2 regions of the Lysinibacillus sp. FW12 genome follow, and region 2 is predicted to be linked to the other one. Evidence: riboswitches for the same ligand, from Rfam matches in the RefSeq annotation. Region 2 holds a riboswitch; the other holds the start of a gene.

Region 1 (16,711 bases), 2.3 Mb from region 2:
TTTTTTATTTGCCTTATAACTTGTCCTTTTAAAGAAATCGAATTGTGCCCTATTTCAATAATAAAACTAAGATATGATACTTATCCAAATAACTAATCCGACTAAAGTAGCGAACAATGTTGGGATTGTAAGAATAATGCCGATTTTAAAATACTGCCCCCAGCTAATTTTAATGCCCTTTTGAGCCAATATATGAAGCCATAATAATGTCGCGAGTGAGCCAATCGGTGTCATTTTTGGTCCTAAATTGGTGCCAATGACATTTGCATAAATTAGACCTTCTTTCATCATACCTGTTGCGCTTGTTTCGGAAATAGCTAAAGCATCAATCATGACAGTGGGTAAATTGTTCATAACCGCTGATAAAATGGCTGCTACAAATCCCATAGTAATAGTGGCTACTATAAAGCCTTGCTGCACAGCTTGGTCTAGCAAACTTGCCAATAACCCCGTCATACCTACATTTTTCAAGCCATAGACAACCACATACATACCAATTGAGAAGAACACAATATTCCACGGGGCCCCTTTTATAACTCTCTTTGTATCAACAAACGTACTGCGTTGTGCTAAACATAAGAAAATTGCCGCAACACCGCATAAAATAAAGGATACAGGGATGTGCAAAACTTCACCAATCACGAACCCCACTAATAGAATAACAATCACATACCAAGCTATTGCAAATAGTTTCGGGTCTCGAATTGCCTGCTTAGGATGCTCAACTGCCTCCAGAGAATAATCTTGTGGAATGGATCGACGAAAAACAATGTACAGGACTACTATACTTGCTATTAAAGAAAAGAAGTTAGGTACAACCATATGAATAGCATAATCTATAAAGCCGATCTCAAAGAAATCAGCTGATACGATATTTGTTAAATTACTAATAACAAAGGGTAAAGATGTGGTATCTGCAATAAAACCACTTGCAATGATAAATGGAAAAATCATTTTTTCCGTTAAGTTCAGCTTTCTCACCATTGCTAAAACAATGGGCGTTAATATTAAAGCGGCACCATCATTAGCAAATAAAGCCGATACAATAGCTCCTAAACAGGCAATATAAACGAATAAACGAATCCCGCTCCCCTTAGCAAGCCGTGCCATATGCAGAGCTGCCCATTCGAAAAAACCAATTTCATCTAATATAAGCGAAATTAAAATAATACCGATAAATGAAAGCGTGGCATTCCAAACAATCCCAGTTACCTCTAATACATCTTGCCAGGTGACTACGCCAATTAATAGCGCAATAGCTGCTCCTATACAGGCTGACCAGCCAATTGATAGTTTACGCGGCTGTACAATAACGAAAAATAATGTAACTAAAAATAAAATAATCGCTAAAGTAGTCTGCATATTTTCCTCCCTAATTAAAAACCAGTAGCCTTATAGCTACTGGTTTACTCATTTAGATTAGCGGTTTATTCACCTAAATCTGCATTGTGGAAGACGTTTTGTACATCTTCTAAATCTTCTAAAGCATCTATTAGTTTTTCAAACTTTGCTACATCGTCACCAGTTAATGTTACTTCAGTTTGAGGTAGCATAGATAGTTCTGCTACTGTGAACTCTTCAACACCTGCAGCCTTTAATGCTTCTTGTGTAGCAAAGAATTGATCTGGCTCTGCATAAATAATAACTGCTTCATCTTCTTCTAGAATATCACGAGCATCAATATCTGCTTCCATTAAAATTTCTAGTACTTCATCAGCAGTTTTGCCCTCTAAACCAATTACTGCTGTTGAATCGAACATATAAGCTACAGAACCACTGACACCCATATTCCCATTATTTTTACCAAATGCTGCACGAACATCAGATGCTGTACGATTCACATTGTTTGTTAAAGCATCCACGATAATCATTGTGCCTGCTGGTCCAAAGCCTTCATAACGTAATTCGTCAAAGCTTTCATCACCGCCACCTTTTGCTTTATCGATGGCTTTTTCTATAATATGTTTTGGAACACTATATGTTTTAGCACGTTCAAGAACTACCTTAAGTGCACGGTTTGACTCTGGATCTGGTTCGCCTGATTTAGCTGCCACATAAATTTCTCGACCAAATTTGGCATAGATACGGCTTGTGCTTTGATCTTTAGACGCTTTCTTTTCTTTAATGTTATTCCACTTACGACCCATTGTTTCCACTCTCTTTCAAAAGATAATTTTATAAAAATAATAGATACACATTTGCATATCTGAAAATGGTAATTAAATACTTATCGTATCTTTACTCTGCAAATAATAACACAATGATGCTTACAAAGCTAGATATACCAATGTTTAAGCGAACTTTTTCTAAAGCAATAACTGTTAAAATTTGCGCTATTTAGTATTGCCTTACAACAACTCTTGTTTTATTTTTACGAGTAACGCCTGACATCCCTCACGTACTAAATCGTAGGTTTCTTGAAAATCTCCCGTATAGTAAGGATCAGGGACGTCCTTATGATGCTCTGTTAAATCTAAAAAACGAAATATCTTTGGTGAATGGGGATCACCTAACATCGTACGGATATTGCGAATATTACTTTCATCCATACCTATAATGTAAGCAAATTTTTCAACATCAGCTTGTTGCAATTGTCGACCACGCATTCCTGTAGTAGAAATGCCATACTCTTTAAGCTTATCTTGTGTACCACGATGAGGGGGCTCACCAACATGCCACGAACTCGTAGCAGCAGAATCCACTTCAATTTTATCATTCAAATGCTCTTTCTCTATTAAATCACGCATGACAGCTTCTGCCATTGGAGAGCGACAAATATTGCCTAAGCACACGAAAAGTACTCGAATCATTCTACTATCCTCCCACAATAAAACACTCAAAATCAAGTTGATTCTGAGTGCCACTTTATTTTATTTGACTGCAATTCGTTTCTGTAATTCTTCTGTTAAAGCAATCAGTTCATGTTCAAGGTGTTGTGTAAATTGTTCACGACCTTCTTTGCCTTTACCTGTTACATAGAATGGCTCACCATAAATTAAATAGCCTTTGCCACGCTTCATTACATCTCCAGCATTGCGTGCACCAACATAAGCAGCAGGAACAATTTGCACCTTTGCCAGCTGTGCAATTGTAATCGCTCCTTGTTTTAAATCAGAGCCTTCTGCATTTCGAGTTCCAGATGGGAAAATCCCCACGATTTTGCCTTCCTTCAATAACTGTGAAGGAATTTTAATCACGCTTGGACCAGGATTATCACGGTCTACCGGAAAGGCATTTAAACGCTCAATAAGCCATCCAAGGCCTTTCATTTCAAATAATTGCTTCTTTGCCATAAAATGAATTTCCCGTGGATACATGGCTACACCAAGGTTTAAAATATCAACATAGCCTGTATGTGTACAAGCTATAATAAACCCACCGTCTTTTGGTAAGTTTTCTTCTCCATATACACGAGCCTTTGAGCCCATTAATTTCAATATTACTTTGACAACATTTGCTGCTAATTTATACACTGTTACATTCCTACCTTATTCAATAGTTATTCCCATTGTAATCGAAAAGACCAGTATACTGCAATTGCCTGCGACCATCTAAACCTTCCCCACTAGTAGATCTACATCGATTGTAATTGCATTTAATATGAGGTCTTTATCCTCTTTTTTATGCCAGCCCATTGGTGTCATTTCTAATAACGCGGGCACAAGATTCTCATCAAGTGGTAGAGTATAGGTAACACGTTCTTTGGTAACCTCATGAAAGCTATCTTGAAAACGTGCAACAATCTGCTCGTTAGAATAGGTTTCTTTGCTTGAATCTGCATATAATTGAGCACGCAGTTCCTGTAAGTATCCGCTTTGTGGCACAACCTTTACAATACGGCCATCAGGCGCAAGAAGCCGTTTAAACTCCTCATAATTGGCAGGTGATAAAATATTTAAAATTGCATCAAAGCTTGCTTTCGCAAACGGACTTTTCGCCAAATCACCTACACACCAAATTTGTTGTGGATAATGACGAGCTGCAGCCATTATGCCTTCTTTTGCTATATCAATTCCTATACCTATCCCATACTTTTTGGCCTTCATAATTCGAGCTAAATGTGATCCTTCTCCACATCCAGTATCAAGCACTGTTTTTGCAGGCGCTACAATCTCACTGATTTTAGCTTCCACTACATCATAGATTCCGCTATCAATTACAGCCTTGCGGGATTCAAAAAGACTCTTACTATATTTAGAGGAGACGCTATTCGTTAGCATATTGACATAGCCTTGCTTGGCAATATCAAATGAATGGTTGGCAGAACAAACCAACCTCCCTTGCTCATAAACATACATCGATTGCTGACAAACCGGACAAGCAAAAAGATTAATCTGTTGATCCATTAATGCTGCCCCTATTGCACGTTTAGATAATGCACCCATTGCTATGCCTCCTTCTGTTCGTTAGGTGAAACGAGGGCAAATCGCTCCCATTTACGGCTCTTCCATCTAAAGTATACGATAATTGCCCGCAACCATTCATCTGCTGAAATGGCTAGCCAAATTCCAACCAAGCCCCAATCCAGTACAAAGACAAATAAATAACCCAATGGAAGACTCATGCAAACCATTGACAGAAATCCGATTTTCACAGGGAACCTCGCATCCCCTGAAGCACGTAACGAGTTAATGACAACAATATTCATCGTGCGGCCCGTCTCAAGTAAAATACTTAAAGCTAACACGGATGCTCCAATTGCTATAACGTTAGGGTTATCTGTAAAAACATGCATAAGCTGCTTGCGGAAAATCGTGACAAAAGCGACCATTATAATCGTAAAAACAAATGCCGCACGTACGCTAGTCCAAAGCTGATGATAAGCATCGTCCTTTTTCCCTGCACCTACATGACGACCAATAATGATTGCTGTTCCTGTACCAATAGCAATCGCAAATAAATAGGTAAACATTGAAATATTCATGGCGTATTGTCGTGCCGCTAATGTTTCTGCTCCTAAATATGTTGCATAATACAAGAAGATGATTTGACAAAACTGATAAAGAACCTGCTCAAATGCAGACGGTAGGCCAATGTTCAATATTTTTTTTACATATTCCTTAGAATACTCGAAATAATATTGAATCTTTATACGCACTTCCATGACCTGATATAACAACCAGAAAAATACGAGTACCGCTAAACCTCGACTAATAACAGAAGAAATAGCTGCACCTTTAACACCAAGCTCTGGAAAACCTAAATTCCCAAAAATAAGACCATAATTTAAAACCACGTGCAATATATTCATACCAAGTGATACGTACATTGTTTGCTTCGTCCAACCATGTACGCGGATAATTGCAGCTAAAGCATTGATAATAGCCTGAAGGAAAATAAAACTCCCGATGATTGCTAAATAGCTTTGCGCATAGTGGAGTACTTCTCCCTGTAAATTCATCATTGTCATTAAATGACCAGCAAAGAAGAAAAATAGAATACTCATCAAAAGCCCAACGGCCAAATTCATTGTAACAGCTAAAGCTGATATTTTTGCTGCTTCGAAGAACCGTCTTGAACCTAAGTATTGGGAAACTACAATGGATGCACCATTACCAACCACTTCAAGAATCAAGATAGCTATATGGATATATTGATTGGCTGCACCTACTCCTGATACAGCATTATCTGATAAAGCACTGAGCATAAAAGTATCAGCTAGTCCCATTAACATAAATAAAAATACTTCTAAGAAGATAGGCCACGTTAAATGGAATAGACTTAACTTATTTGTCTCTTTAATTGTGTCTGCCAATACTTTCACTTCTCCTATCTTTTTCTTGAAAATCTATTGTATCTTATCACAAATTTTCAGACTGTAAAGAGGTTTATGATAAGACAGCGCTTCCACACAAAAAATCCCCTTCACATAGCTTTGTGAAAGGGCTTTTCCTTACGTCAAACAGTAAGACTGTAATTGCTTACGTTTTTCAGCTGTTAGTCCAAATTCCTGTTCCATAAAGGCAGTCTTTGAGCCATAGAGATCATCCATAGCATCCAATGCTGCTTGTAAATAATCTTCACGAGCAGACATCAATGCATAAAATTGCTGTAATTCTTGTTCATTATACTGATGCTGAATAGCTTGAGCCATTTTTTCCACCATGGGTTGTAAGTGTATATTAGTGTCTAGGTAGTCTTCCATGATTGTTTCCTCTGGTACATCTAAAGCTAGTAAAATCAGGGCGCCTCCTATACCTGTTCTATCTTTTCCAACTGCACAATGGTGAACAAGACCTAAATTATCAGGATTTTGAATGGTTTTCATTAGCTCCTTAAATGAGGGATTATTAAAAGGCATTTGCGCATAAAAATTTCGGAACATTTCGGGGCTTACTACTTTATAAAAATCTTTACCACCAGCATTTGTGGGCATTTCAAAAGCATGATTACCCTTTGCTGGTATTTGAATATATCGAGCATGTGAGAACACGGGGTTAGGATTATGCTGTGCTTCCTTGTTGTCACGGTAATCAAAAATAGTTTTAATACCTAACATTTCAAATCGCTCTTTATCTGCTGATGTCATTTTACCAAGTGCTGCAGAGCGGTAGAATAAACCCTTCTTTACAATACGTCCATCCCTTGTCTTATATCCCCCCATATCTCGGAAATTATAGACTGCCTCAAACGGAATAACCTGTGTATCTAACTGTTCCATTCACTACCCTCCCTAAATTATTAAGCATTCTTACCTTTATTCTATAGAACAAATTAAATTAATTCCAATTTTCACGCTAGGTAATAACTAACCATATAAAAATGGCTAGCCGTTAGATCGGCTAGCCTTGAATTGTTATTTAAATAACTCTGGATACACAGCTTTAGCTACTAATTCTACTGCTTCTCCAATACGTGGACCAGGACGATTAGAGATATCAGTATCAAGAGACTGTACAGCTTTATCTTGAATAGCTTTCACAGTATTCCAACCATCACGTGTCAAAATTTCCCCTATAGGATCTTCTGTATAGTTTACTGTTGTTAATATAACCTCTGGATTTTTCGCAATAACCTCTTCCTCAGACACTTGCGCCCAATTGTCTAAATCAGCAAAGACATTCTTAACATTGGCTGCATTTAATATTTCTTGCTGGAAAGTTCCAGCGCCTGCCGTATAAATATCTGGCTTAGGACTAATCTCTAAATAAACATTTTTCGGTGCTTTTACTTCTTTCACCTTTGTTTGTACTTCAGTAATTTTCGCTTTAATCTGTTCGTTTAATTCATTTCCTTTATCTTCAACACCCATTACAGCAGCTAGTTGTTCAATATCCCCATAAACATCATCAAATGATGTGGCAGATTCAATAACAAAAACTTTCAGTCCCGCATCTTCTAATGGTTTCAATGCATCCTTAGAGCCAATTGTGTAAGCAATGACCACATCTGGCTTTAAGGCTATAATGCGTTCACTATCGAAATTCTGAGAATCAGATACTCGTTCGATTTTTTGTGCTGCTTCTGGATATGTGTCATACTCTGTTGCTCCTACGATTTTCTCACCAACACCTAGTGCAAATAAAATCTCCGTATTACTTGGTTGTAAGGAAACAATAGTTTTTGGTACTTCTTTAAATTCTACTTCTACACCACGATCATCTGTTACTTTGTAGGTTGTTTGTTCAGTTTGTTGCGTATCCTGTGAAGCCTCTTTATTTTTTGTATCTTCTGAGGTACCACAACCTGCTAAAACTAATATTAGTACTAGCACTGATAGCCATTGGAAATTAAATACTTTCTTCATTCTTACTCTCCCTTTTCTTTTTCATTGGATAGGATTTACTAATAAACGGTATTTCAGCTATACCTGCTTGGTGATTCATATAGACTGCCATGACAAAGCATACATTTGCTAACAAGCCTAAGTAGTCGAAAAGGATAGCTGGTACCTCTCGTTCCTCTGAAACCTTATGTAATGTACGATATGATTTTTTGGCTTCACTGCGGCAAAGATGTAAAGCAGCAGCAGCCTCTGTGCCCTGAGGTAAAACAAAACTTTGTATTTCTTCCTTCACATGACGAACATAAAAGTCATAGCGTTCGCTTAACCAAGAAAGATCTTCTTCTGTTACTGCTAGCTTTCCTCGGACTGAACCATTGACATGGTAAGCCATAGGTAACATAATCAGCAAATCATCTGCGACAACTTGTACATCCTCCTTTTTTACTGCAGCTAATGCAACCCCTAGATGTGTTGTGAGACTATCTGTTCGAATCTCATAATCAACCGTTGAAGCCTTCTCACGCATAAACGGATAACAAGAATAACGTGCATCCTTTTTCACTTGATGTACCCCCTTCCCATTTTGATAAATTCTTACATGAACGATAGCATAAAAAAACGCCGCTCCTTTAAGCAAAGGAACGACGAAAATAACATAATGATTGCCAATTACTATGACATTACCTATGTAATTTGCCGTATATCCTCCTAGCTTCCGAAGAGTTGTTATACGTTCAAATAAAGGTCGGTCTCCTGGCTTGTACAATTCATTAATGAATTTTAATGAGCTATAAAGAACCTTCCCATCTCCTTGGAGACAGTGGTATATCTTTATAATGGCTGTACTTACAGTTGCGGAAACAGCTTCGGTTTTTCACCGAATTCCCGATTATGCTAGTTAGCACCTTTATTCTGCAAGAATATTTCATTTGTAAAGCAGTTTACCATATATTAATAGGAAAAAACAGTTGTACTCCAAATAGAAACTTTACATCTGTACAAAAAAACACCATCTCGCTACTTTGAACGGATGGCTGCCTTATATTTCTTTTTGTGTTTAACTTCGTGCTCTTCATCAATTAAGCGGTGTGCAATAGCTATTAATTTAGAGTCATTCGTTTGATCATAAAGCTTTTTAAAAGAAATAATAATATCATAGCGAATAAGAGAGGGATGCTTTTCATCCAAACATGTTTGAAATCTCTTAGCTAGATACGAGACAACTAAGTCTCTTTGTACTTGACCTGCTAATCCAATTTTCCAAATAGCTTGTAACGCGTTCCTCGCCGTGGCAAATCGCTCATCATACGTCACAGCCCAAATTTTCAAAAAATCCTCCAATACCCTTTCTTCTGGATCACTTTTTGCGGCTAAGGCACATAAAATTTGTGCAGCACGTGCACGAGCATGTCCATCTTTGTATGTAAGTGCTTGTACAAGCTGTTCCCATACTGCATATGTCCAATCTACGGGCTCCTGCATAATTTTCATTAGTTCCTCGTAAGATTCATATTGAATATCGTGGTCACGCTCTGTTAGATTACTAAAAAGTTGCAAAATCTCTTTTTCCATAATTTATCCCTACCTTTATTGATTCAGAACGTAATAAAATTTGATTTATGGTACACTTAACTTAATTTTTTCGCAAAGAAGGTGAGTTTATGAATAAATTTAATGCTAGGAAATTGATTTTTCGAGTAATTGTGATTCTATCCTTACTTGTAGCTGCCTATTTTATTATCCCTGTGTCCATGCCTTTACTATTTGCAGGTATAAGTGCATTTTTCTTAGAACCAATCGTCATGTTCTTTAAAAGGCGATGGAAGATGTCACGGAAAATAGCAGTTGCTTTTATATACATAGTGAGTGTTATGGTTATATCTATTATTTGCTATCTGTCCATTACACAAATCATGTCGCAAATAATTTTACTATCTAAGCAAGCTCCCTATTATATTTCCAAGCTATCAGATATGTGGCTCCATATGCAAGAAAATATCTCTAAATATACAGAAGACTTTCCACCAGAAGTAAGTGCTTCACTTCAAAAAACCACAATGGATTTCATAAAAAAAGTTGAAGAATTCTTTTTAAGCTTTTTTAATTATAGCAAAGTTTCAGCCTTCTTTTCAGAAATTCCAAGCCTATTTATCAGTCTTCTCGTTTATATGATTGCTCTATTCCTATTTATGCTTGATTTGCCTAAATTAAAGCAAATCACTTATAAATATTTAAAGCCCAACACTGCAAAGAAAATAAAGATTATCCTTAATCGTCTAAAGGATGCAACTTTCGGTTATATGAAGGCACACTTATTTGTAAGCTTTATTATTGGAGGCGTCACACTTATTGGACTTCTATTAATCCAGCCCAAATATGCCATAACAATGACGATTATTATTTGGTTAATAGATATTGTCCCTTTCCTAGGCTCTATCATTATTTTAGCTCCATGGGGACTTTATCATTTACTGATGGGTAACACAGCTATTGCTGTAAAATTATTCATCTTAGCTGCTATTTTACTTATTATTCGTCGAGTAGTCGAGCCTAAATTAATGGGAGACCATATCGGTTTATCTACATTGCCAACATTAATCGCCATGTTCATTGGTCTTCAGTTATTTGGTATTATCGGTTTACTTGTCGGTCCCTTTGTTATAATTTTCTTTATTGCATTGAAAGAGACAGGTGTCATTAAGTTAAACTTTAAAATTTAAAAATTTTTAAGCTAAATAAAAAAAGGTCATCTTTGTATTTTTTCTCTACAAAGATGACCTTTTTCTCATGTCAATCGTCTATTAGTTAAAGAGGCTTGCTTATTGAATACGACCGAAGCCTACTAAATATTGATTCCACCAATCAAGTGATTCAATTACGACACCGTTGTTTTGAGCATCGATCATTGTGTTGTTACCTAAGTAAATACCTACGTGCGCTACCCCAGACCCGTAGCTGAAGAATACTAAGTCACCAACTCGTGCTTCACTTGCTGAAATACGCTGTGTTGCTAAATATTGTTGTGATGCTGTACGAGGTAAAGAAACACCTGCTTGTTTGTAAGACCATTGTACAAGACCTGAGCAGTCAAAGCCTGTTGATGGGTTGCTACCACCCCAAACATAAGGACGACCTAGGAATTGCTTAGCAGTTGAAATAGCATCTCCTGATGATGCTGTACCAGCTCCAGAGCCAACAATAATTTTTTGTGGTTGACCACCACCAGTATTTTGAGTTGCTTGTACTACTGGCGTTGCTGCTTGAAGAGCACGTAAACGAGCTGCTTCTTCTTCAGCTGCTTTACGCTCCGCTTCTAAACGTTCTTCTTCTTGTTTCGTTGCAATTTGAGCTTTTAATGCAAGTGATTTCGCTTCGTTTTCAGCCTTTTTCACTTCCATTTCGCTTTCCTTTTGTTGAAGCTCTTGGAATTGTTTTTGAAGCTCTTTTTGCTTTTCATCTAATGTAGCTTTTTGTTGCACTAAGCTTGCTTTATCTGCTTCCTGTTGATCCACTAATTCTTGGTCAGCATCCATTAATGTTTTAACCGCTACGACACGGTCCATTAAATCTGCAAAGCTTTTTGCTTCAAGAACGACATTTAAATAAACGCCTACAGTGTTATCTTGTGCTTGATATGCAGCCATACGCTCACTTAAGATTTTAGAGCGTTGTTCAATACGTTTTTGTGTTTCAACAATACTAGCATCTACTTCTTTAATTTCAGCTTGTACTTGTTTAAATACTTTAACTTTTGCGTCGATCTCTTGTTGTAGCTTTGTTAATTCTTGCTCTAATTTCTTCACTTGTTTATCTATTTCAGCCTTTTTCTCGATCATTTGTTGAGAAGTTTCTTCGGCATGTACTTCTGTTGGTTGAATTGTATTAAATAATAAGCCGCCTGCTAGTGCCAATGCTAGCACCATCGACTTACGCCATTTATTGCGCTTTCCCACGTTACCTTCATTTCCCTTCATCTATCAATTTCGCTCTCGATATCCTATGTAATCACTTGAACGATTTCTATTTTAATTAATTGTTCTTATATTTATATTAGCCTTTTAAAGTTTAGCATTTCCGGCATAACTTTTATACTATTTCTCATCTATTTAATACATTAGTAAAACTCGAAATATTTCTGTAACATTAGATATAATGCGTATTTATTCTACAAATAACCAATTTAATCTACATAGCGATAAAAATAGCTTATTCGACATTAGACCTACGCATCGTTTTGTAATGTTTTTGTAATATTTCTCTACAATGTTTCAAAAAAAAGATAGGGAAAAGATTCCCTATCTACTGTTTCATTGATCTTAGAGCTTGTATCGATAATCTTACTAATAAAATGGCACATAAAAATAAACCCAAATAGGCGGCAGTATTTAAGTAAACCGCATAAGAATCATGAATAAATTGGGAGATAGCTAAAAGCGCCACGGATATAATGCCAAAGGTGATCCCTACTAAAAGCAGCACAAAGCGAGAAAACAAATGTGTAATAAAACGAGCATTATGTTCATCTGAAAAAACATCATGATGTAAAATAATCTTCCCGCTTTCAACGCGTTGAATTAGCTGATCTACTCTTCTTGGCATTTTACGTAAAGTAGGTATAAGCATGGACAGTTCTTCCTGAAGTCGCTCTTTAGTAGCCATTGGTTCTTTAAATGGCTTTAAGAAAGAGGCACGCATATATGTAGCAGAAAAATCCTTTGCCTCGGTAAAAATATCAAAACGGGAATCAATTACTCGTAAAGTGCCATCCAGTGTCACTAAGGAACGAAGAGCCAACCCTACTGCAGGATAGAACGCTAAACCAAAGTCCCTTACTACTGTAAATAATGCATGAATTAATTCTTCAGTCGGTATACGATCAACATAGGAGATTTTTAGTAAAATTTGATCAATTGCTTGCTCCATCCTTGCACGGTCTGCGTGATCAGCTTTTTCCACTAATAATGTTAAGCCATCATATAAAACGCTTGAATCATTAAGCTGAATGCCCATCAAGAATAGCTTCAAACCCTCCTGCTGTGTAGCGCCTAATCGCCCAACTGCACCAAAATCAAGCAGAACTGGTGTGCCATCTGTTTCATCGATGTGGATATTTCCTGGATGCGGGTCTGCATGGAAAATTCCAGAGAATAACATTTGTTCAAAAAATGAATATAATACTGTTCTTGCGAATTGCCTACGATCGATAGACAACCGTTTGAATTCAGCTGCCCCATCTGCTACGCTTTGCCCTCGAATATATTCCATCACAATGACATTCTCATTACTGTAGGCTGTGTATATTTTAGGTATTCGAACTTTATAGTCACTTTTCGCTAGAGCATTTTTAACCTGTAAAGTATTACGGACCTCAATATCTAAATGAATCTCCTCACGTAATCCATCCGCAAATCCACCAGCTAGCTCCCGAAAGCCTAATGACTCTGCCCAAGTTGATTTTGTTGAAAGCCAGTTGGCAAACTCCTCTAAAATTTCAAGATCATCACGCATGATTCCTTTTACTTCTGGACGCAAAAGCTTAACTACAACATCTTCATAATTTTTAAGTCGCGCCTTATGCACCTGACCAATAGAGGCAGCCGCAATGGGTTCCATTTGAAAATGGCTAAATATTTCATTCATTGGTTGTGGAAGTGAGCCTTCTAAAATTTGTGTAACTTGCTCCTCTGGTAAAGGCTTCACACGGTGCTGAAGTCTTTCTAGCTCATCTATAAAAATGGGCGAAAATAATTCCTTCCTCGTTGACAGTACTTGTCCAAATTTAATGAAAATCCCACCACATTGCTCTAATGTTGCTCTTAAGGCAATGGCAAGCTCTTTTTCATTTTCACGTTGCCTAGCATATTTAATCGTTTGCACAACACCGTTTGTGACAGCAATTTTTAGTACTTGCCTTAAACGTTTCTGTTGTCGCCAATAGCTACGCAGTCGAAATAACATGGATTTTTGGCCGTTTCGCCGGTCTCCTGTTGCTATACCACTTGGATCAAACAGTTCAAAAACTAAATAGAGTAACATAGAAATGAGTAGCATACTCCCAATCCAAATGAGCGTACTGACTTCTGTCACCGTTTGCATCATCGTTTCTGATAAAAAATCCGTATGGCGCAAATAAGAATACCAGTAAACAAAAGAGGTTAATGTCACACTAATAACAACCGATAGCACTCTACGAACAAAATTGATATTGGAGCCAATTAATCGTCCACTAACAATGTAAATCAAACCAGATACTATGATAATTTGGATCAAAAACTTCAAAAAAATCAACAGTGTCACCTCCTGCACCATTTCCATCTCTTACTACCGCTAGTATAGCAAATTTATGTACTAACTTTCTTTTACAAGGATCATAACTAATATTTTGTTATCCAAAATTGCCCATGAGCCGCTTAACTTAACAAATAGGAAAGGGACGCTGTCAGCCAGCATCCCTTCAGTCATTAGTTAGTAGAAAGCACTTTTTCCCAATCAATTGTGCCATTTTTAATTTGTTCTCGTTTTTCTTTATTCATAATGTCATTTGGGCGCCCGCCTTTTGGCCAGTCTTTATCGTGGTTTGCCCATTCTGGTCGATCCTGCGATAAAATAAAAGCGGCTAAATCAGCAGCATCCTGATCTGTTAAAGTACCTGCTGCTCCGACTGGCATATTGTTTTGAATATAACCAGCCATTTTTGATATCCGCGCCATCCCTGCTCCATCATTGAAGGAATTATCTCCCCATAATGCAGGACCTGTATTTGCACCCGTACCAGAACCATCAGCAGCATGACAAGCTATACAGGACTGTCCATAAAGCTCCTCACCATTTGCAACATCTGGAATCGGAACATTCTTCATATCACTTGTACCAGCCCATTCACGTTTTGCTCCTATTGGTACACCTTCAGAAATATAAGCAAAATACGCTACCATGGCCTCCAATTCATCACTATTCATTTCAAATTTTTTACCATTCATACTACGAACCATACAGCCATTAATACGCTCTTCTATCGTCACAACATCACCAGAGCGTCCAATATATTGTGGATAATTTGCCATGACCCCTACTAACGACGATGCTTGCTCATCATAGCCTGCTCCTGCATGACAGCTTGTGCAAGATAATTGATTCCCCACATATTCATCTGCTGCAACATGTGTGTTATTCACTAGCTCATAGCCGTATAATATCGCCTCTTTCATAGGTCCATCCGGCACCTCTTCAATACTTGGTGGAGCATAGACCAACGACTGAGCAGCTGCTGTTGTTGGTATTTGTGTCTGCACTGTCTTTTCATCCTTGCCAGCATTTGACTCTACTGAAATTTTGTCGCTGACAATTGTTCCAACAAAGATTGAGCCTGCTAACAGTACTGTCCCTGCTACTCCTGCTACTATAGGTTTCATCTATAATACCCCCCTTTGTATCTTCCTTTTCATTTTAGCAACATAGCAATTATTTGGATGTGATTTTTCTCACACATACCTAAAACAGAACCATTAAGATGATAAAAATGGTTAAAATATACATTTTTATTGTCCTACAACAAAGAAAACAAGACTTAATACCTCTTGCAGTATATAGCCATATCTGAATAAAAAAGTGTCGAGCACATCATGTACTCGACACTCATCTAGCCTTTTACAATTTACATACTCCATCGGCACATACAGACTCACCATTTCCCATTATCTTTATTATTGGTTGGATACCCGCTATTTCCGCCGCTTGATGTAAAGTTTTTACAAAAACCTCATTTGGTTCAGCGCCTTTAATACCATATCTATTTTCAAACACAAAGAATGGTACACTTTGTACCCCCAGTTGTTGGGCATCATAGCGATCCTGTTCTAATGCTTCACTAAAGTCAGCCGATGTTATGATTTTCTTCGCTTCTTCCACATTTAAATTTAATTTCGCAATAACTTTTAATAAAAAATCGTCATCATTTACATCTTTACCCTCTTTAAAATAACCAGCCATTAATGCTTCTGTATAAGCCGTCGCTTTACCAAATTGCTGTGTCCACTTCGCTAAACGATGTGCTTTTTCAGTATGGGAAGTGGACATCTTAGCAAATTCATAATCCAAACCAACCTCCATTGCTTTCATAGCTATGCCCTTGACCATTTCTTTTACTTCTTCTAGCGTGATATCATATTTTTTAGCCATCGCCTCGTAAAAGGTTGGTGCATTCACTTTTGGTATATCTGGGTCTAATTGAAATGCTTTATATTCAATTTCCACTAGTCCTGTATAGCCTGCAATATCAATTGCCCGTTCTAGTTCTCGCTTGCCAATATAACAAAACGGACATGTGAAATCAGAAAAGACTTCAATTTTCAAAGCTATCCCCCCTTATAAAATGTCCATCCAAATTTTTATCGCTGTTGCTAATATAAGAACCGCTAAAATAACTTGTAGGAATTTCGTATTTAACTTCCCCCCTACTTTCGCACCAAGTGGAGCCGCTATTAGACTAGATACAATTAAGATGAGCGCTGGAAGATATTCAACTTGTCCTGTCATTAATTTTCCAACGGTACCTCCTATTGAGGAAATAAAAGTAATAGCAAGGCTTGACGCAATGGTCATACGTGTTGGGATTGCTAAGACAATAAGCATTATTGGCACTAATAAAAAGCCACCAGCTGCCCCCACAATCCCTGAACCGATACCAACAATAAATGCTAATATGACTGCAAGTAGTTTATTAAAAGTAATCTCCTGCATCGATTTATCATCAATTTGCTTTTTCGGGATGAACATCATCACAGCTGCAATCAACGCAAGGATACCATAGACAATGTTAATACCGGACTCTGATAAAAATTTTGAACCAAAGCTCCCTACAAAGCTTCCTGTTAATATGGAGCTCCCCATATAGATTATAAGTGATTTATTTAAATATCCTCCTTTGCGATATACCCAAACTCCAGCAAGTGCAGCAAAAAGCACTTGAATCGCACTAATCCCTGA
Region 2 (16,711 bases):
CAGAGAAACCTTCTCAAGCAAGAGCCTATGCTGATGCATTTAAAATTAAACAAAAAGAGAAAGTATTTATTGAATTGGAACCGTGTTCTACTTTTCCTGAAGGAGCCATCATTACCTGGGCAGTTGGTCATCTTGTTGAGTTAAAGGAACCGAAAGAATATCAAAAGGAATGGGAGAAATGGTCGCTGTCCTCATTACCGATCATTCCGCAGAAATTTGAAGATAAAGTCGTTTCTAAAATGTATACACAGTTCAATGCTGTAAAAAAAATCTTTCATGATCCGCAAGTGACGATGATCTATAACTGCTGTGATAGTGAGCGTGAGGGTTCAAATATCTTTTACTCCCTTTTAAAAATGACGAAAGTAAATAAGCCTGTGAAACGATTATGGATCAATTCATTAGAGGTGGAGGAAATTCGGAAAGGCTTTAATAATATGCAGAGTAATGAGCGTGATTTGCTGATGTATCAAGAAGCAAAAACGCGTCAAATTAGCGATTGGCTCGTAGGGATGAACTGTAGTCGCCTCTATACACTACTTTTACAGAAGAAAGGCTTTAAGGGGAGTATCTCCATTGGACGTGTGCAATCGCCAACCGTCTATCTAATTTATAAAAGACAGCAGGAAATTGAACAGTTCAAGCCTGAACATTTTTATGAAATTGAAGGGGTTTTTAAAGCGCAGAATGGTGTGTACAAGGGGAAGGCCAAGTTAAAAACAAAAGAGCGTGCAGAGGCCGTGCAATTCCTGCAACAACATGGGATTGAACCAATGGATATAGGTCAAATTACGAGTGTCACGAACAAAACGAAACGGATTGCACCGCCCAAACTACATGCACTATCCACATTACAAGCAGCTGCCAATAAACGTTGGAAATATAGTCCGTCCTATGTGTTGAAACTTACGCAATCACTTTATGAGAAAAAGCTTGTTTCTTACCCACGTACCGATTCACAGCTCATTACGCAAAATGAGTTTGCCTATTTAAATGAATCTCTGGGTAACTATCAAAAGCTTGTAGGGAAGTCCTTTCATACGATCAATCGAGGGTCAAACAAACGTTACGTCGACAATGCCAACGTTGGGGAGCATTATGCCATAATTCCAACGAGAAAGGTACCGACAGAAAAAGCGCTACAATCGATGAATACGGATGAACGCAATGTTTATTTCGAAATCATCAATACGACACTGGCCATGTTTCACCAAGATTATGAATACGATGAAAAAACGATTATCACAAATGTCAAAAATGTAGAATTTAAAACGGTAGGGAAAACGGAGCTTGTAAAAGGCTGGAAAGAGTTGTTTTCAAGTGATAAAGACGTGCAGGCTCGTGACGAGTCATTACCTGTCGTAAGCAAAGATGAAATGGTACAATGTCAGGTCGCTATTTTAGAAGGCACAACAACCCCTCCTAAGCCCTATACAGAAGGGCAACTCATTACGATGATGAAAACATGTGGTAAATCCGTGGAGAATGAAGAAGAAATCGAGGTACTCAAATCGATTGAAGGTATTGGGACAGAAGCAACTCGGAGCGGCATAATTGAGACGATTAAAAAGCATGGATTTATTGAAGTACGAAAAAACATTGTGAGCATAATGCCAAAAGGAGAGCTTTTATGTCGGGCCATTGAAGGAACATTGCTGTCCAGTCCATCGATGACAGCAAAATGGGAAATTTACTTACATAAAATTGGACGTGGCGAAGGCTCTGCAAAGCATTTTATTGATAGTATTGGCAAGTTTATTAATCAATTAATACAGGATGTGCCTCAACAGCTAGAGTCACTTACAATTGAAGCTGAGCACTTTAAACCAGCTGCTGCGAAAGAGATTGTGACGTGTCCAACATGTAAAGTAGGAAAAATAGGTTTGCGCAAAAGCTTTTATGGCTGTTCGAATTATAAAAATGGCTGTAAGCAAACGTTCCCAGAAAGGCTACTAGGAAAAAAACTAACGGAAAAGAACATACATGATTTATGCAAGATGGGTAAAACTGCCGTGATGAAAGGCTTTAAATCAAAAAATGGTAAACCATTTAATGCGGCACTCCGCTTGGTAGAAGGAAAGATTGAATTTGAGTTTAATGAAAAATAAACGCTGATGTTTGCTTTGAAGAATGAGTTTGCTGAAGGGTAGTTTTTGAAGGTTATCTCAATTTTGAAAGTAGGATAGCTCGTTCACTATAGAACATGCTATCCTATTTTTATGTGATATGGAAAAAAGGAGTAATGTGATGACTACAATTAAAGAGATTGGAAGCTTCTGTGTTACGGATAGTGATGGACACATTATTAATCATTCAGATTGGAATAAAATCAACCCAATTTTTCATCCTGTAATAAACGATGTGGTTCATACGTATTGCACCCTTCTTCAAGATGACTTACATAGCGTATATAAGGGGATCGATTCCAAAAGGGATAGGTATTGAAGGAGTAGCTGACTTAGACACGATAGCGGTTACGAAGCAAAAACCTAATAAACTGCAGTTAAAGCGGATAAAAGAAGTGGAAGATGCATTAACTCAGAACCATACTTGTGTCGATGGGATTGAACTAAGTGTTTACTGCAAAGAAGATATTTTAAATACGACATCTTTTTCAATCATTAGTTTCATACTCCAAACCCATAGTATATGTGTGTTTGGAGAGGATTTAATACCTCTATTACCAAGATATAAAGCGAACGAAGCTTTAGCGAATGACCACACAATTCTGATGTAGAGGATATTAAAGATTGTTGTAAATGGATTATGAAAATTATTGTAAGAGCAGGACTTGCACTTACCATAACTAAGGAAAACACATATACAAGGGATTTATACCCCGCTTACAAATTGTTTTCGGAATGTTTCCCTGAAAAGGAAAGTGACATGAGAAAGGCACTTGAATATGCGATAACACCCATCAAAGATACAAACGAATTGTTATTGTTTTTAAATGAATTTGGGTCGTGGATGGTCAGTGAAGCTGACAAATGGTTACAATGCCATAACCCTAATAGAGAATTAAAGCTGAAATGGTAATAGTTTGGTTGAATAACAAAAAGGTAATCACATGCACGCTTGTGATTACCTTTTATTTTAACATTCTTAGTAATGCTCATGGCATTATCGAAGACCCATTCGGAAGTTAAATACAATATTTTACTTTTCAAAGGGATTGTTGATGTAAGGGCCTTTAATAGTAATACGCATTAACTGCGTTGCCATAAATTTGGGCGTATACGGCATGTCATTTTCTAACCACCAAACAATCACCTCGAGAAAGGCAGCAGCATAAAAACGTTCAGCCATCTCACGGGGCACTGTCAGCTTTTGATCGTCAGGCTCCATAAATTGAATACCACTTGAGACAAAATTAATAATAATGTCTTTTAGGCCATCAGAAAAATAAGGGATATTTTTTTCCGTAAGATACACTTTATAAAGCTTACTATTTGATGCAATTTGCTCAAACAAACGCATAAATGTGTCGTGTGGCTGATCGTAATTAGGTAATAAATCAAACTCCTTTTTCTCTTCAAAATTTGGGTGAATACAACGAACTAATTGCTGTAAAGTTTCCATAGAGCTTTGATAAAGAAGGTCTAATTTATCGCGAAAATGTAAATAAAAAGTAGCTCGGTTTAAAGTGGCTCGTTTTGTAATATCTTGTACTGTAATTTTCTCATAGCCTTGTTCATCGATTAATTCCACCAGTGCATCTCTCAATAATTGGCGTGTTCTTATTACGCGTGGATCCATTTTTTTCGACATTTTTAAGCTCCTTGTATTAAATGATCGATTTAATCAACGTTTTAAATTAAGTTGTTGCGAAAGCGTCACATTCGCGTTCGCTGTTGTTTGCCCTTTTCAAATAGCAGGTTATAATTATATTAACGACACGGTGTCGATAATACAACTAGTTGTTAACATGTTCACGAATTGTTCATTTATAGATAAAGGAAAGGAAGTTTTAATATGGGTCGTTTAAATGGGAAAGTAGCAATTATTACAGGAGCGGCAATGGGAATGGGCGCATCAGAGGCAAAATTATTTGCTCAAGAAGGGGCAAAGGTGATTGCAACAGATGTACAAATCGAGCCATTGAACAACTTAGTTAAAGAAATTAAAGAAAACGGCGGAGAGATTATTGGTCTTCAACATAATGTGACTTCTGAAGATGAGTGGAAGGCAGTAATCGCAGAGGCTGTGAAGGCTTATGGTAAGGTGGATGTTCTTGTAAACAATGCAGGCGTTTCATCACCAAAAACAATTGCTAATATGGAAATGGATGAATGGAATAAAGTCATGGACATTAACCTTAATGGCTGTATCATCGGTATGAAATATGTCATTCCTGAAATGCAAAAAGCTGGTGGCGGCTCCATCATCAATATTTCTTCGATCGGTGGTATCGTAGGAATGGCTGGGACAAGCCCCTATACCGCAGCAAAAGGCGCACTACGCGTTCTTTCTAAATCGGCTGCGATCGAATACGGCAAAGATAAAATTCGCGTAAATTCTGTGCACCCAGGTATTATCGTTACACCAATGGTAGCACCTACCATGGAAGAGGGCGGTGCACTGCCATTCTATCAAACTTACACACAACTACCATACTTCGGTGAACCTGAAGATGTAGCGTATGGCGTAGTCTTCCTAGCATCTGACGAATCCCGCTTCATGACAGGCGCAGAGCTAGTCATCGATGGCGGCTGGACAGCAATTTAATAGAGTACAAGAAAAACTAGGCGACACGCAACGTGAGCCTAGTTTTTTTGTTGAATTAAGTGAATACCCGCGGAAGAGAGGCTAATACCCGCGGAAGCGAAGTGAATCCCCGCGGAAGAGAAGTGAATCCCCGCGGAAGCGAAGCGAATACCCGCGGAAGGGAAGTGAATACCCGCGGAAGGGAAGTGAATACCCGCGGAAGCGAGGCGAATACCCGCGGAAGGGAAGTGAATACTAGCGGAAGCGAAGTGAATCCCCGCGGGAGTAAAGCGAATACCCACGAAATCAGATCCACACGCTAGAAGTAAAATCCCATTCAAATCAACGTTGTGAACAGGCAAAAGAGCACAAACATAGTGGATAATTGTGCATATCATAGGGGGAGAAAGCGTTTTCTTCATTTATATAGAAGAAAGTCAGAACGGAAAATTTCACGATTATGTGAACGTCACGAAAAAAAATTCACAAAAACCTTAACTATTTCATATGAAATCCGTATAATAAATCAAACAGTACGAAAAATGTCCATATTTCTCGATAAATTGCGTGAATTTTTTAAATTGTATTGACGTAGGAAACGATAATTTGTACACTGTGTACATTCAATTGTTTTTTGAAGGCATACAATTAATTTGAAAAAGTTAGGATTTGATAGATATGATCGTGTGTAAATTTGGTGGAACATCTGTAGCAAGCGCAGAACAAATTCAAAAAGTGGCAAACATTGTGAAATCTAATCCGGCACGTAAGATCGTTGCCGTTTCAGCACCAGGGAAACGTTCTGGTGACGATATAAAAGTAACAGACCTATTAATACAATTAGCAAATGCAGCGTTACAACAAGAGAATACGGAAGAAAAATTGCAGACTGTTGTGGATCGATTTAGAGCGATTGCGGATGGTTTGGGGATAGATTATGCCATTTGTGACGTGATTGCGGAAGATTTACGTGAACGTGTACAAGGTGACAAAACGAACGTGGAATTATTCATCGATAGCATTAAAGCGGCAGGTGAAGATAATAACGCCAAGCTCATTGCTGCCTATTTTAACGCGATTGGTATGCCCGCACGCTATGTCAGTCCTAAAGATGGGCTAGTGGTAAATGATTTACCTGAACGAACATTTGCTTTACCAGAAGCGTATGCTAATTTAGCCCCTTTAAAAGATACAAAAGAAATTATTGTTTTCCCAGGTTTCTTCGGTTACACTAGAGCGGGCGTATTGCGAACATTTGACCGCGGTGGCTCTGATATTACAGGCTCCATCTTAGCAGCAGCTGTTGAAGCGGAGCTCTATGAAAACTTTACGGATGTGGATTGTGTGTTCTCTGCGAATCCGAAAGTCGTCAATGATCCAGTGGAAATTAAAGAAATTACGTATCGCGAAATGCGCGAATTATCATATGCAGGCTTTTCAGTGTTCCATGATGAAGCGTTAATGCCTGTCTACAAGATTGGGGTGCCAGTTAACATAAAAAATACAAATAATCCATCAGCCCCAGGTACACGTATTGTACCAAGCCGTCCTGCAACAGGTCGTCCAGTTACAGGTATCTCGGCAGACAGTGGCTTTTCAACTTTATATGTCTCTAAATATTTGATGAATCGCGAAGTAGGCTTTGGACGAAAGCTACTCCAAATTTTAGAAGATGAAAATATTTCTTATGAACACACACCATCTGGTTTAGACGATATTTCTGTCATCATGCGTTCAAATCAACTAACACCAGAAAATGAAGCACGTATTATTAGTCGTGTAAAAGAAGAGCTGCATGCAGAGTATGTAGAAATGCGTCACGGTTTTTCAATGATCGTGATTGTTGGCGAAGGGATGCGTCATAATACAGGATTAGCTGCCCGTGCTGCCACAGCGATTTCAAGAACTGGCGCAAATATTGAAATGATCAATCAAGGTTCTTCTGAAGTGAGCCTCGTGTTCGGTGTCCTTCAGGAATATGAAAACCGCATTTTACAAGCGCTTTATGAAGAATTTTTTGCGCATGCGAATGCATAATGACACAATCATCACTAATCCAAGACTTTCTAGCTTGGATTAGTGTTTTCTTTTTGCTGAGAATACGGTAAAATCGAGGGCGTACATAGTTGGGAGGGTTTTTCGTGAAGAATTTAACAATTGGTATGCTTTTTTCGATTATTGGGATACTTTTTGTCTGTTTAACGATTATGGATATTTTACCGTCGTCGACAAAAACAATGAAAATTGTTTACATAGGCATTGGTTGGGTCTTTATTATTATTGGCTCTGTGATCCGCTTTAAAAATCTGAAACAGAAGCAACAATAACGCTTTGAAAATGGAATTGTGGCAATAGGCAAAGTTATGATACAATTTCAAAGAAAATAAATAATTTGAGTATTATGAAGTTGTTATTCTGTACAAACGTTCAGAAGGTTCAAATTTTAATAAAGAATCGACAGTACAAATTCTTCTTTGTAAGAATTTGTTTTTTTATGTTCTATTCCATATTTATCGCGAGGAGGCGATCGATTGCCTATACTGACAAAGGATTGCATTCAAATTTTTGACCAATATGTGGCCCTACAAACCGATTCACCCATGAAGGTTGTATCCTCAGCCATGCATAATCCTGGCTTTGGTCATTATACCCATTTACTGAATCGAACGGTGCCTATTACCTATGATGAGCGACAGCCACATCTTGAATTACAGCAGTATTTGCAGGCACAACACTTTCCGTTAGACAACACGGTGGCGATGATGACGGCAGTCCAGGCCAAGTTTGCGACCATTCGTGACTTTACATATGAAGGTATTCAGCTTGTCGTTATGATTACTGCGGGATTAGGAAATGCGGTGGATATTACGCGGGCTTTTCATCGGGAGGAGCAGTACCATGCAGGCACCATTAATACATGGCTAGTCATTAATGGAAAACTATCTGATGAAGCGTTATTTCAAGCCATGATTTCAACAACGGAAGCCAAGGTCAAAGCGTTAATGGATGAAGGGATTACAGACCCAACAACAGGCACACAAGCTACAGGTACTTCTACTGATAGCTTGTTGATCGCTTCAACAGAAGAGGGAGACTTTCATCAATATGCTGGTCCTATTACCATGCTTGGTAAGGTCATCGGTTACGGTGTCTATGAGACAATGCGTGAGGCGATCAGCAAATACAAAAAAGATAAAGAGGAGAGGGCTTTATGATGGCTATCGTAATTGCCTGTATCATTGGGCTTTTGTTGGATTTACTCGTAGGAGACCCTCCTAAACTCCCTCATCCTGTACGCTGGATTGGACACTTGATTCAATCGCAAACGGCGCTCTGGAATAAGGGCAAATGGCGAAAGCTGCGTGGCATGGTGATGGCTCTTGCAGTCGTAGGCACGACCATGTTTGTGGTGACATTGATTTTGCTTCTTAGCTATCAGGTAAGTATTATTTTTGGCATCCTTGTAGAGGGACTTCTCATTGGGATTGGCCTCGCTCAGCGGAGCTTGAAGGAGGCTGCGATGGCTGTATATGAGCCACTTGTTAAAGGTGACTTTGCAGAGGCACGTGTCAAGCTGTCGTGGATTGTCGGTCGTGACACCGATAAGCTGGGAGAAGATGAGATTGTGCGTGGTGTAGTAGAAACGGTGTCTGAAAATACAAGCGATGGTGTGACAGCTCCACTTTTTTATGCCTTCTTATTTGGTGCAATTGGTTTATGGGGCTATAAGGCTGTCAATACATTAGATTCAATGGTTGGCTATAAAAATGACAAATACAAAGACTTTGGAATGTTCTCGGCAAAGCTCGATGATGTATTGAATTTTATTCCAAGTCGAATGACAGGCTTCCTTATTGTCCTTGGCACGAAAAATGAAACTGATCGAACGCTTGGCAAGCGGCTAAAGATTTGGGCACAGGACGCTAAAAAGCATCCAAGTCCAAACAGTGGCTATTTAGAGGCAGCGACGGCCGTTCAGCTAGGTGTGCAGCTTGGTGGGAAAAATACGTATCAGGGGGTTGTCTCTCATAGGGCTATTATGGGAGAAAAATTAGTCCCTTTGACGAAGGAACATATTGCAACATCTATTATTCATATGCGTATTGCCACAATACTCTTTACGCTTGTGATGTTAGCTGTGGAGGTGCTTATTTATGCCATTACCTAATCACGGAGCAAATCCGCACAATGTCTATCAGCAATTAGGCTTAACGATGCCAGAAGTAGTTTATGATTTTAGCGAAAATGTCAATGCTGAGGGACCACCAGCCTTTGTAGAGGCTCGTTGGCGAACACTTTATTCGCTTATTCAGCGCTACCCAGATCCTGATGGCGAGCCTTTTTTAACGAAGGTTGCTGCTTTTCATCAGGTCGCAAAGGAGACGATTTTACTAGGCAATGGGGCATCAGAGCTCTTTAGTGTAGTAGCAAGACGCTATGCGGGCAAACGTGTCATTATCGTACATCCAACTTTTTCTGAATATGAGCGAACTTTGCGGGCTGCAGGTGCGGATATTGTGCCTATTTTGGTGACTGATTTTATTCATTACACATTGCCAATGGATGTGCTCAAGCAGGAAATGGAGAAGGCGGACGCTCTTTATATTTGTACGCCAAATAATCCAACAGGGGTATTACCGAAAAAAGAAGATTTACTCGCTTTAGTGGAGCACGGAAGAAGTGTTAGCTGTGAGCTTGTGATCGACGAGGCCTTTATGGATTGGGTGGGTGAAGCGTATTCTATGATTCATCATTGCGCGCAAAATCCACATGTGATAGTGGTGCGTTCGATGACCAAAATGTATGCGATTCCAGGTTTACGACTTGGTTATTTAGTCGCGCATTCTTCCATTGTAAGCACTTTAAAGGACATGCTGCCTCATTGGAATTTAAATGCCTTTGCACTTGTGATTGGTGCAGGCTGTTTAGATGAACAGCAGTATTGTCAGCAGGCGATTGCCTATGCGACAACACAAAGAGGGCGATTACATCAGTATTTACAAGAAAACGGCTGTCAAGTAACGAACAGTGTGACGAATTATGTGTGCTTCACGTTACCACAAGGACAGCAGGCCGATCCCTTTTTCACGTATTGCCTTGGACAAGGGGTTGTCTTACGTCATACAAAAAACTTTCAAGGGTTACAGGGTGAATGGTTCCGTATAGGGATAAAAGATATTGCGGCCATGACTTCTTTACATAATTGTCTGCAAGCTTGGTTTAACGCAAATAAGGGGAGAGAAAAGTGACAACTTTTTATCTAGTAAGACATGGGGAAACACAATGGAATCAAGAGCAACGACTACAGGGCTGGCTGGACTCTCCATTAACGGAAAATGGTAGAGCAGCAGCACAAAGACTTCACAAGCAACTCCAGCCTATTCAGTTTGCAGCTGCTTATTGTAGCTCAAGTGGACGTGCAAGGGAGACGATGGACATTTTGACCACTAAGCGCAAGCTTCCGATTATTTATGAGGATGATTTACGTGAAATCTATTTAGGGGATTGGCAAGGCCAAACAATTGAAGACATTCTCGCCAATCATAAGCTTGATTATGAGCTCTATACTAATTACCCAGCACAGTTTGTTGCAACACATACGGAAAGCTTTGGTGCTGTGACAGAAAGAGCCATGTTTACATTAAAGAAAATAGCGGATCAACATCCCGATGAAACGGTTCTCATTGTCTCTCATGCAGTAACCATTAAATGTATCGTTAACGCTATTTTACAGAGAAGTATAAGTGAGCTATGGACAGCCCCATACATTCATGGAACAAGTGTGACAGTGATTGAACGACAAGAGCAACAATGGGCTGTGAAAGAAATTGGCAATCTTCATCATTTACAATAGGAGGTGTCCTGATGCCACTCATTTTTATTACAGGTGGTGTTCGTAGTGGGAAATCCCATTTTGCTGAGCGAACAGCGATTCAGCATTACCAAGCACAGCTAGGTCCCACAAAACGTTTAATTTATCTGGCTTCTGGCATCGCCTTAGATCGTGAAATGGCTAAGCGGATTGACCGACATCAGGCAGATCGGCAGGCACAACCTGTGCAGTGGCTAACGGTGGAGGCACCCTATGACATGGCAGAGGTTTTAGCAACACTCCAAGATGGGGATGTGGTGCTGTGGGACTGCGTGACAACGTGGCTAACAAATGCTTTTTATGAGGGCTTTGACAGTGGTACGCCATGTATAGAACAGCCAGGCTGTTTAGAAAACAAGCTAGTGAACATCAAACAGGCCATCCTTTCATTACTAAATAAGGATGTGACTTTTTTAGTTGTCTCCAATGAACTATTTGATGAGCCACCATATGATAGTGATGAAGTAGAGTTATACCGACGAACACTCGGCCAATGGCATCAATGGTTCGTTGCCATTGCACAGGAGGCCTATGAAATGAATTATGGTATTGTAAAGAGATGGAAATAATCAAGAAAGAAGGCAAGACGATGAAAACTGTTTGGCATAGCCTACAATTGGCATTTCAATTTTTTACGGTTTTGCCAGTACATAAAGAGCTACCGTTAACTAGGCCAACGATTACAGGGATGTTTGCCTGTTTACCTTGGATAGGAGCGTTAATGGGAACAACTGTGGCAGCAGTACTCTACGGTCTCACACAGTGGACAGCGAGCAGTGAGGTCATGCTAGCTTTTATAATCATAGCGCTTTTTGCCTTATGGACTGGTGGTTTGCATTTAGATGGCTTTATTGATATGGGTGATGCTTATTTTTCCTACCGAGATCGGGACAAGCGGGTAGAAATTTTAGACGACCCACGTGTTGGCGCTTTCGGTGTATTGTCTGTGCTGTTTTTACTAATGGGGAAATTTGTTGTCCTCCATGAGCTTTTCGTCCAACACAAATTCGCCTTATGGATGGTGCTGTTTGTACCTTTTCTCACTAGAGTTGGGATGAGCTTTTATTTTCTGTCCCTCGACTGTTCGAAAGAAAAAGGTCTCGCGTATTTTTTTAAATCCCATATTCACGCAAGTCTCTTAAAAGTGTTCATGCTGTTATCACTGGGCATAGCTCTGGCGGTTGTTGTCATTTTTACTCAATTCTCTCTGCTGCCCATTGTATTAGTTATTGTTTTAGCATTCGCACTGTTGATTTTTAGACAATTTACGCTACGTAATTTTGGTGGTGTATCAGGGGATTTACTTGGTGCATCTATTGAAGGGATGGAGGTTGTGCTATGGGTGACATTGTTACTGTGCGCTTGATTCGGCATGCGCCAACAAAGGAGAATCTAGAAAAACGCTATCTTGGTTGGACAGATGCCCCATTAGCTGATCCAACCACGCTTTCTATGGTGGATGATGCTGTAACAAACGTATATGGTAGTGATTTACGGCGCTGTCGAGAAACCGCTGCTCATTATTTTCCGAACGCAAGCTATCAAGCAGATGCTCGCTTTCGTGAGACGAACTTTGGTGCATTTGAAGGGAAAACATATGATGAATTAAAATCGAATGCTCACTATCGTGCATGGCTAGATGATCCGATTAAGACGCCACCACCACAAGGAGAGGCTTTTCATGACTTTGTGGCACGTGCTGTGGAAGGCTTTAGCCATTTACCGAAGGATGAGGATCAGTATGCTTTAGTGGTGCATGGCGGGGTCATTCGTGCCTTACTCGTGGCCTATGCCCCAACAGAACAGCCTTTTTGGTCGTATGATGTACCACATGACAAACAATTTATTTTAACGTTTACAAGAAAGGCTTGGGAGGAGGGAGCAAGATGCACGTCTTTATTGGAGGAGCCTATAACGGTAAAACCGACTATGTGATGGGCTTGTATAAAGAGCGACAGGTCGCCCTTGTCGATGGCAATCTACCAGAGATCGCACCAGCCTGTGAAGTGCTAGTGATTAGAAATTTAGAAAACTGGTTGATGACTCAAAATCTAGAGGACGATGACCAAGTGGTTCAAGCGGTACTTGCAACCTTCAGGAGGCTTGAACAGCACTGTATGCTAGCGCTCATTGTTAACGATATGGGGCGCGGTGTTGTGCCAATAGACAAACAAGCGCGACTCTTACGCGATACATGTGGTCGTTTATATCAGGCTTTATTCATTGAAGCCGAGCAAGTTGTACGTATTTGGTACGGACTTGCCGAACAGCTGAAGTGAGGTAAACATACTACAGAAAAGAGGACATGGAATGGATCGACAAAGATTAAGGAATTGGATATTGACAGCAATGGTAGCAGCCATTTGTGCAGTAGGGGCAGTTATTAAGGTGCCGGCATTTATTTCGACTGCTGCACTCGACTCGGCTCCTGCCTTTTTGGGCGTAGTCTTTTTATCCCCATTTTTTGCAGGTCTTGCTGGATTTATCGGTCATTTTATTACAGCGTTGACTGCTGGATTTCCATTAGGACCACTACATCTTATCATCGCGATCGAAATGTTCATAGTCGTGTGGATCTTTGGCGTAATGCATAGAAAAGGTCTACATGTTTGGAAATGGCCAGTGGCACTCGTATTGAATGGCATTGTGGCACCATTACCTTTTTATTTTTTAATAAGCCCCGCCTTTTTCTGGGGTGCATTAGGTAGCATTCTTATGGCAACTGTTATTAACCTAGTCATTGTTGCAGTAGTGATGCCTGTTTTATCAAAGGTCTTTTTGCGTAAGGAAGGTCGCGTTCAATGAGAAATGCTATGAAAGTGGGCACGTTTATTGTGACAATGGATAATGCGGCAGCCATTGGGGAAAAGCCACAAGATGTAGTGTCAGCATCTGACCAACTAACAGCTTACATGACAGCACGTGTGACATTTTTAGAGCAGCTTGCGGCACAGGCATTACCTTGCCAAGTTTTACTCGCTAATTTCTCTGGTGATACGGCATGGACACGTTATGAAAGAGGTATTCAACAGGTGTTTGAGGAAACTGGTATAGCCTGTCCTGCAATCGCAGGAAGTACGGAATCGAATATGCCCACGCTACAGTCAGGTGTAGCCATTACGATGCTTGGGGAAATACAACAACGTCAACCATTTGACCATGAACAGCTCAGCTGGTACACTTATGGCTTGCCGCTTGTAGGGGAAGAAGTGTTAGCGCATCCAGAAGACGTTGCACAGCTTCAGCCCATTTTTCAGGCATGGCAGGCGGAGATCGTGCAGCAAGTTTGGCCAGTCGGGTCAAAGGGGCTACAAGGCGAATTAGCGCGTCTTTTTGGACAGCAACTAGTTGAAAGTTCGCTTGATCTGACCAAATCAGCAGGTCCTTGTTCGGTCATTTTGCTTGGCATCGATCCTAAAAAAGAGCAGCAGGCACAAAATTTTTTCCAAAGAAATTTTGAAAAACTACGCAAAACTGCACCGTAATAGGGCTTGTTTCGAGCAAAAGGGCTGCCTTAAAAATCGCAAGGTACGAAACACCTATTGCAACACGAAACACAATATGTTAGATTTGTTTAGGAGTTAAAACACAATATATAGTATTTGGACAAGCGGTACCAATATGGTTTAAAAGGGAATTCGGAACAAGAGTCATCTTAAGCCGAAGCTGTCCCCGCAACTGTAAGTGCTGACAAATAATCAAGAGACCACTGTTGAAAAAACGGGAAGGTGATTATTTGGAGGAAGCATGAGCCAGGAGACCTGCCGAGATGTTCAAGACAGCAACACATTCTTCGGGGATTGAGAAGTGGAGGCGAGAGATTTGTTCACTTCTTTGTGTGCACGTCCTTCATTTCCATTTCCGATTTTACAGCGATCACGTAACCGATAGATGTTGCGTGATCGCTTTTTGTGTTGCTTGGAGAAAGAAAGGGAGCGAATGTGTACATGACAATTCAAATCGAACAGCAACTAGCTAAGTTAAAAAATAGTTATACGGAGGATGAGCTTGAAAGCTTTGTAAGGTTATCGGATCGTTGGCTACGAAAAAACGACAATGCCACATTTGAAGCATGGGCGGATGCGATGATTTTACAAACACTTAGCCTAATTGATGAGGAAGAGCCCTATTGGACATTTGTGGCTGCACACATTTATTTAGAAAAATTATACGATCAATTTGCAACGCGACGTGGGGTTTCACCAAAGGATGTTTATCAGGAATTTCCAGCTCATCTTGCGCACTACACGGAAGCGGGCTTATATCATGAAAGCTTAACAACGAAATATAGTGAGCAGGAGCTTCAACAATTAGCCAGCTATTTAGAGCCTAGTCGTGACGAGTTATTCACGTATATTGGCTTGAAGACATTAATGGATCGTTATGTTGTGCGTGATTATACAAAAACACCTGTAGAGCTCCCACAAGAGCGTTGGATGGTCATTGCCCTGACATTAATGCAAGATGAAACAGAAAATCGTCTAGAAAAAGTGCGAGAAGCTTACTGGGCGATGAGTAATTTATATATGACTGTTGCAACACCGACACTATCAAATGCTGGTAAGACACATGGTCAGCTTTCAAGTTGCTTCATCGATACAGTGGATGACAGCCTACAAAGCATTTACGATACGAATACGGATGTCGCAACATTGTCTAAATATGGTGGTGGTATAGGCGTTTACATGGGCAAAATTCGTAGCCGTGGCTCGTCCATTAAAGGCTTCAAAGGTGCATCAAGTGGTGTGCTACCGTGGATTAAGCAGCTCAATAATACGGCTGTCTCTGTCGATCAGCTAGGGCAACGTCAAGGAGCCATCGCGGTTTATCTTGATGTGTGGCATAAGGATGTCTTTACGTTTTTAGATTTACGCTTAAACAATGGTGATGAACGACTACGTGCCCATGATATTTTCACAGGGCTATGCTTACCAGATCTATTTATGGAAACAGTAGAAGCCCGTGGAGAATGGCACTTATTTGATCCACATGAAGTACGTGAAGTGATGGGCTTCTCTTTAGAGGATTTCTACGATGAAACAAAGGGCAATGGCTCCTTCCGCACGAAATATGCAGCATGTATTGCTAATCCATTATTAAGCCGTGAAGTAGTACCAGCCATCGATATTATGAAGCGTATTATGCGCTCACAACTCGAAACTGGCGTTCCATTCATGTTTTACCGAGATGAAGTGAACCGCATGAATCCGAATAAGCATGAAGGAATGATTTATAGTTCGAATTTGTGTACAGAAATATTCCAGAATATGTCTGCTACAGAGTTTGAATCCATTACATTAGAAGACGATGTTATCGTGACTCGTCGCAAGCCTGGAGATTTTGTGGTTTGTAACTTGTCCTCTATTAATCTAGGAAGAGCCGTGCCTGCTAATGTCTTAGAGCGGTTAATTCCGATTCAGGTACGTATGCTTGATAATGTTATTGCGTTAAATACTATCCCTGTGAAACAAGCAGAGCGTACGAACCTACGCTACCGTGGTATTGGACTTGGCACATTTGGCTGGCATCATTTATTAGCCTTAAAGGAAATTCAGTGGGAATCAGATGAAGCTGTAGAATTTGCGGACAAGCTTTATGAGGACATCGCCTACCTAACAATTCGTGCCTCTAACGCTTTAGCAAGCGAAAAAGGAGCGTATCCATTATTCGAGGGCTCTGATTGGCAAACAGGTGCCTATTTTGAAAAGCGCGGCTATGACAGCGACAAATGGAATGCTTTACGTGAGGCAGTGGCGAAAGAGGGAATGCGAAATGGCTATGTTATGGCAGTAGCCCCTAACTCATCGACATCGATTCTAGCAGGAAGTACGGCGTCAATTGATCCGATTTTCCAAAAGAGCTACTCAGAAGAGAAGAAGGATTACAAAATTCCTGTAACGGTACCAGATTTATCACCCGTAACGACTTGGTACTATAAATCAGCTTATTTCATCGATCAAAATTGGACAATCAAACAAAATGCAGCCCGTGCTCGCCACATTGACCAAGGCATTTCACTGAATTTATATGTTCAAAATACGATTAAAGCGAAGGATTTACTGGCACTGCATATGAATGCTTGGGCAAGTGGTGTGAAAACGACCTATTATGTACGCTCCACATCAGTAGAAT

What was found. Region 2 has a riboswitch for cobalamin ahead of SJW71_RS14365 (ribonucleoside-diphosphate reductase subunit alpha). Riboswitches for the same ligand answer to the same signal wherever they lie in the genome.
Region 1: linked by a shared signal. The riboswitch ahead of SJW71_RS02595 (hypothetical protein) and the one ahead of SJW71_RS14365 (ribonucleoside-diphosphate reductase subunit alpha) in region 2 are both predicted to bind cobalamin.

The regions. Positions count from the first base shown of each region.
Region 1 is NZ_CP139094.1:476,889-493,599, reverse strand. Features, by position in the region: gene SJW71_RS02635 (arsenic transporter) at 67-1,362, opposite strand; gene SJW71_RS02630 (YebC/PmpR family DNA-binding transcriptional regulator) at 1,428-2,147, opposite strand; gene SJW71_RS02625 (low molecular weight protein-tyrosine-phosphatase) at 2,349-2,810, opposite strand; gene SJW71_RS02620 (lysophospholipid acyltransferase family protein) at 2,871-3,473, opposite strand; gene SJW71_RS02615 (putative RNA methyltransferase) at 3,552-4,385, opposite strand; gene SJW71_RS02610 (MATE family efflux transporter) at 4,388-5,755, opposite strand; gene SJW71_RS02605 (tyrosine-protein phosphatase) at 5,894-6,661, opposite strand; gene SJW71_RS02600 (ABC transporter substrate-binding protein) at 6,797-7,747, opposite strand; gene SJW71_RS02595 (hypothetical protein) at 7,731-8,288, opposite strand; cobalamin riboswitch at 8,453-8,650, opposite strand; gene SJW71_RS02590 (hypothetical protein) at 8,744-9,298, opposite strand; gene ytvI (sporulation integral membrane protein YtvI) at 9,388-10,446, shown strand; gene SJW71_RS02580 (C40 family peptidase) at 10,546-11,700, opposite strand; gene SJW71_RS02575 (ABC1 kinase family protein) at 12,026-14,014, opposite strand; gene SJW71_RS02570 (c-type cytochrome) at 14,188-15,138, opposite strand; gene SJW71_RS02565 (DsbA family oxidoreductase) at 15,374-16,078, opposite strand; gene SJW71_RS02560 (sulfite exporter TauE/SafE family protein) at 16,091-16,711, opposite strand, start outside.
Region 2 is NZ_CP139094.1:2,751,770-2,768,480, reverse strand. Features, by position in the region: gene topB (DNA topoisomerase III) at 1-2,108, shown strand, start outside; partial or broken gene SJW71_RS14440 (nucleotidyltransferase) at 2,248-3,039, shown strand; gene SJW71_RS14435 (TetR/AcrR family transcriptional regulator) at 3,160-3,771, opposite strand; gene SJW71_RS14430 (glucose 1-dehydrogenase) at 3,976-4,728, shown strand; gene SJW71_RS14425 (aspartate kinase) at 5,386-6,744, shown strand; gene SJW71_RS14420 (hypothetical protein) at 6,849-7,034, shown strand; gene SJW71_RS14415 (adenosylcobinamide amidohydrolase) at 7,239-7,922, shown strand; gene cbiB (adenosylcobinamide-phosphate synthase CbiB) at 7,919-8,875, shown strand; gene SJW71_RS14405 (pyridoxal phosphate-dependent aminotransferase) at 8,862-9,956, shown strand; gene SJW71_RS14400 (histidine phosphatase family protein) at 9,953-10,561, shown strand; gene SJW71_RS14395 (bifunctional adenosylcobinamide kinase/adenosylcobinamide-phosphate guanylyltransferase) at 10,573-11,148, shown strand; gene cobS (adenosylcobinamide-GDP ribazoletransferase) at 11,169-11,945, shown strand; gene SJW71_RS14385 (histidine phosphatase family protein) at 11,918-12,514, shown strand; gene SJW71_RS14380 (bifunctional adenosylcobinamide kinase/adenosylcobinamide-phosphate guanylyltransferase) at 12,466-12,858, shown strand; gene SJW71_RS14375 (ECF transporter S component) at 12,890-13,384, shown strand; gene SJW71_RS14370 (hypothetical protein) at 13,381-14,064, shown strand; cobalamin riboswitch at 14,174-14,363, shown strand; gene SJW71_RS14365 (ribonucleoside-diphosphate reductase subunit alpha) at 14,527-16,711, shown strand, end outside.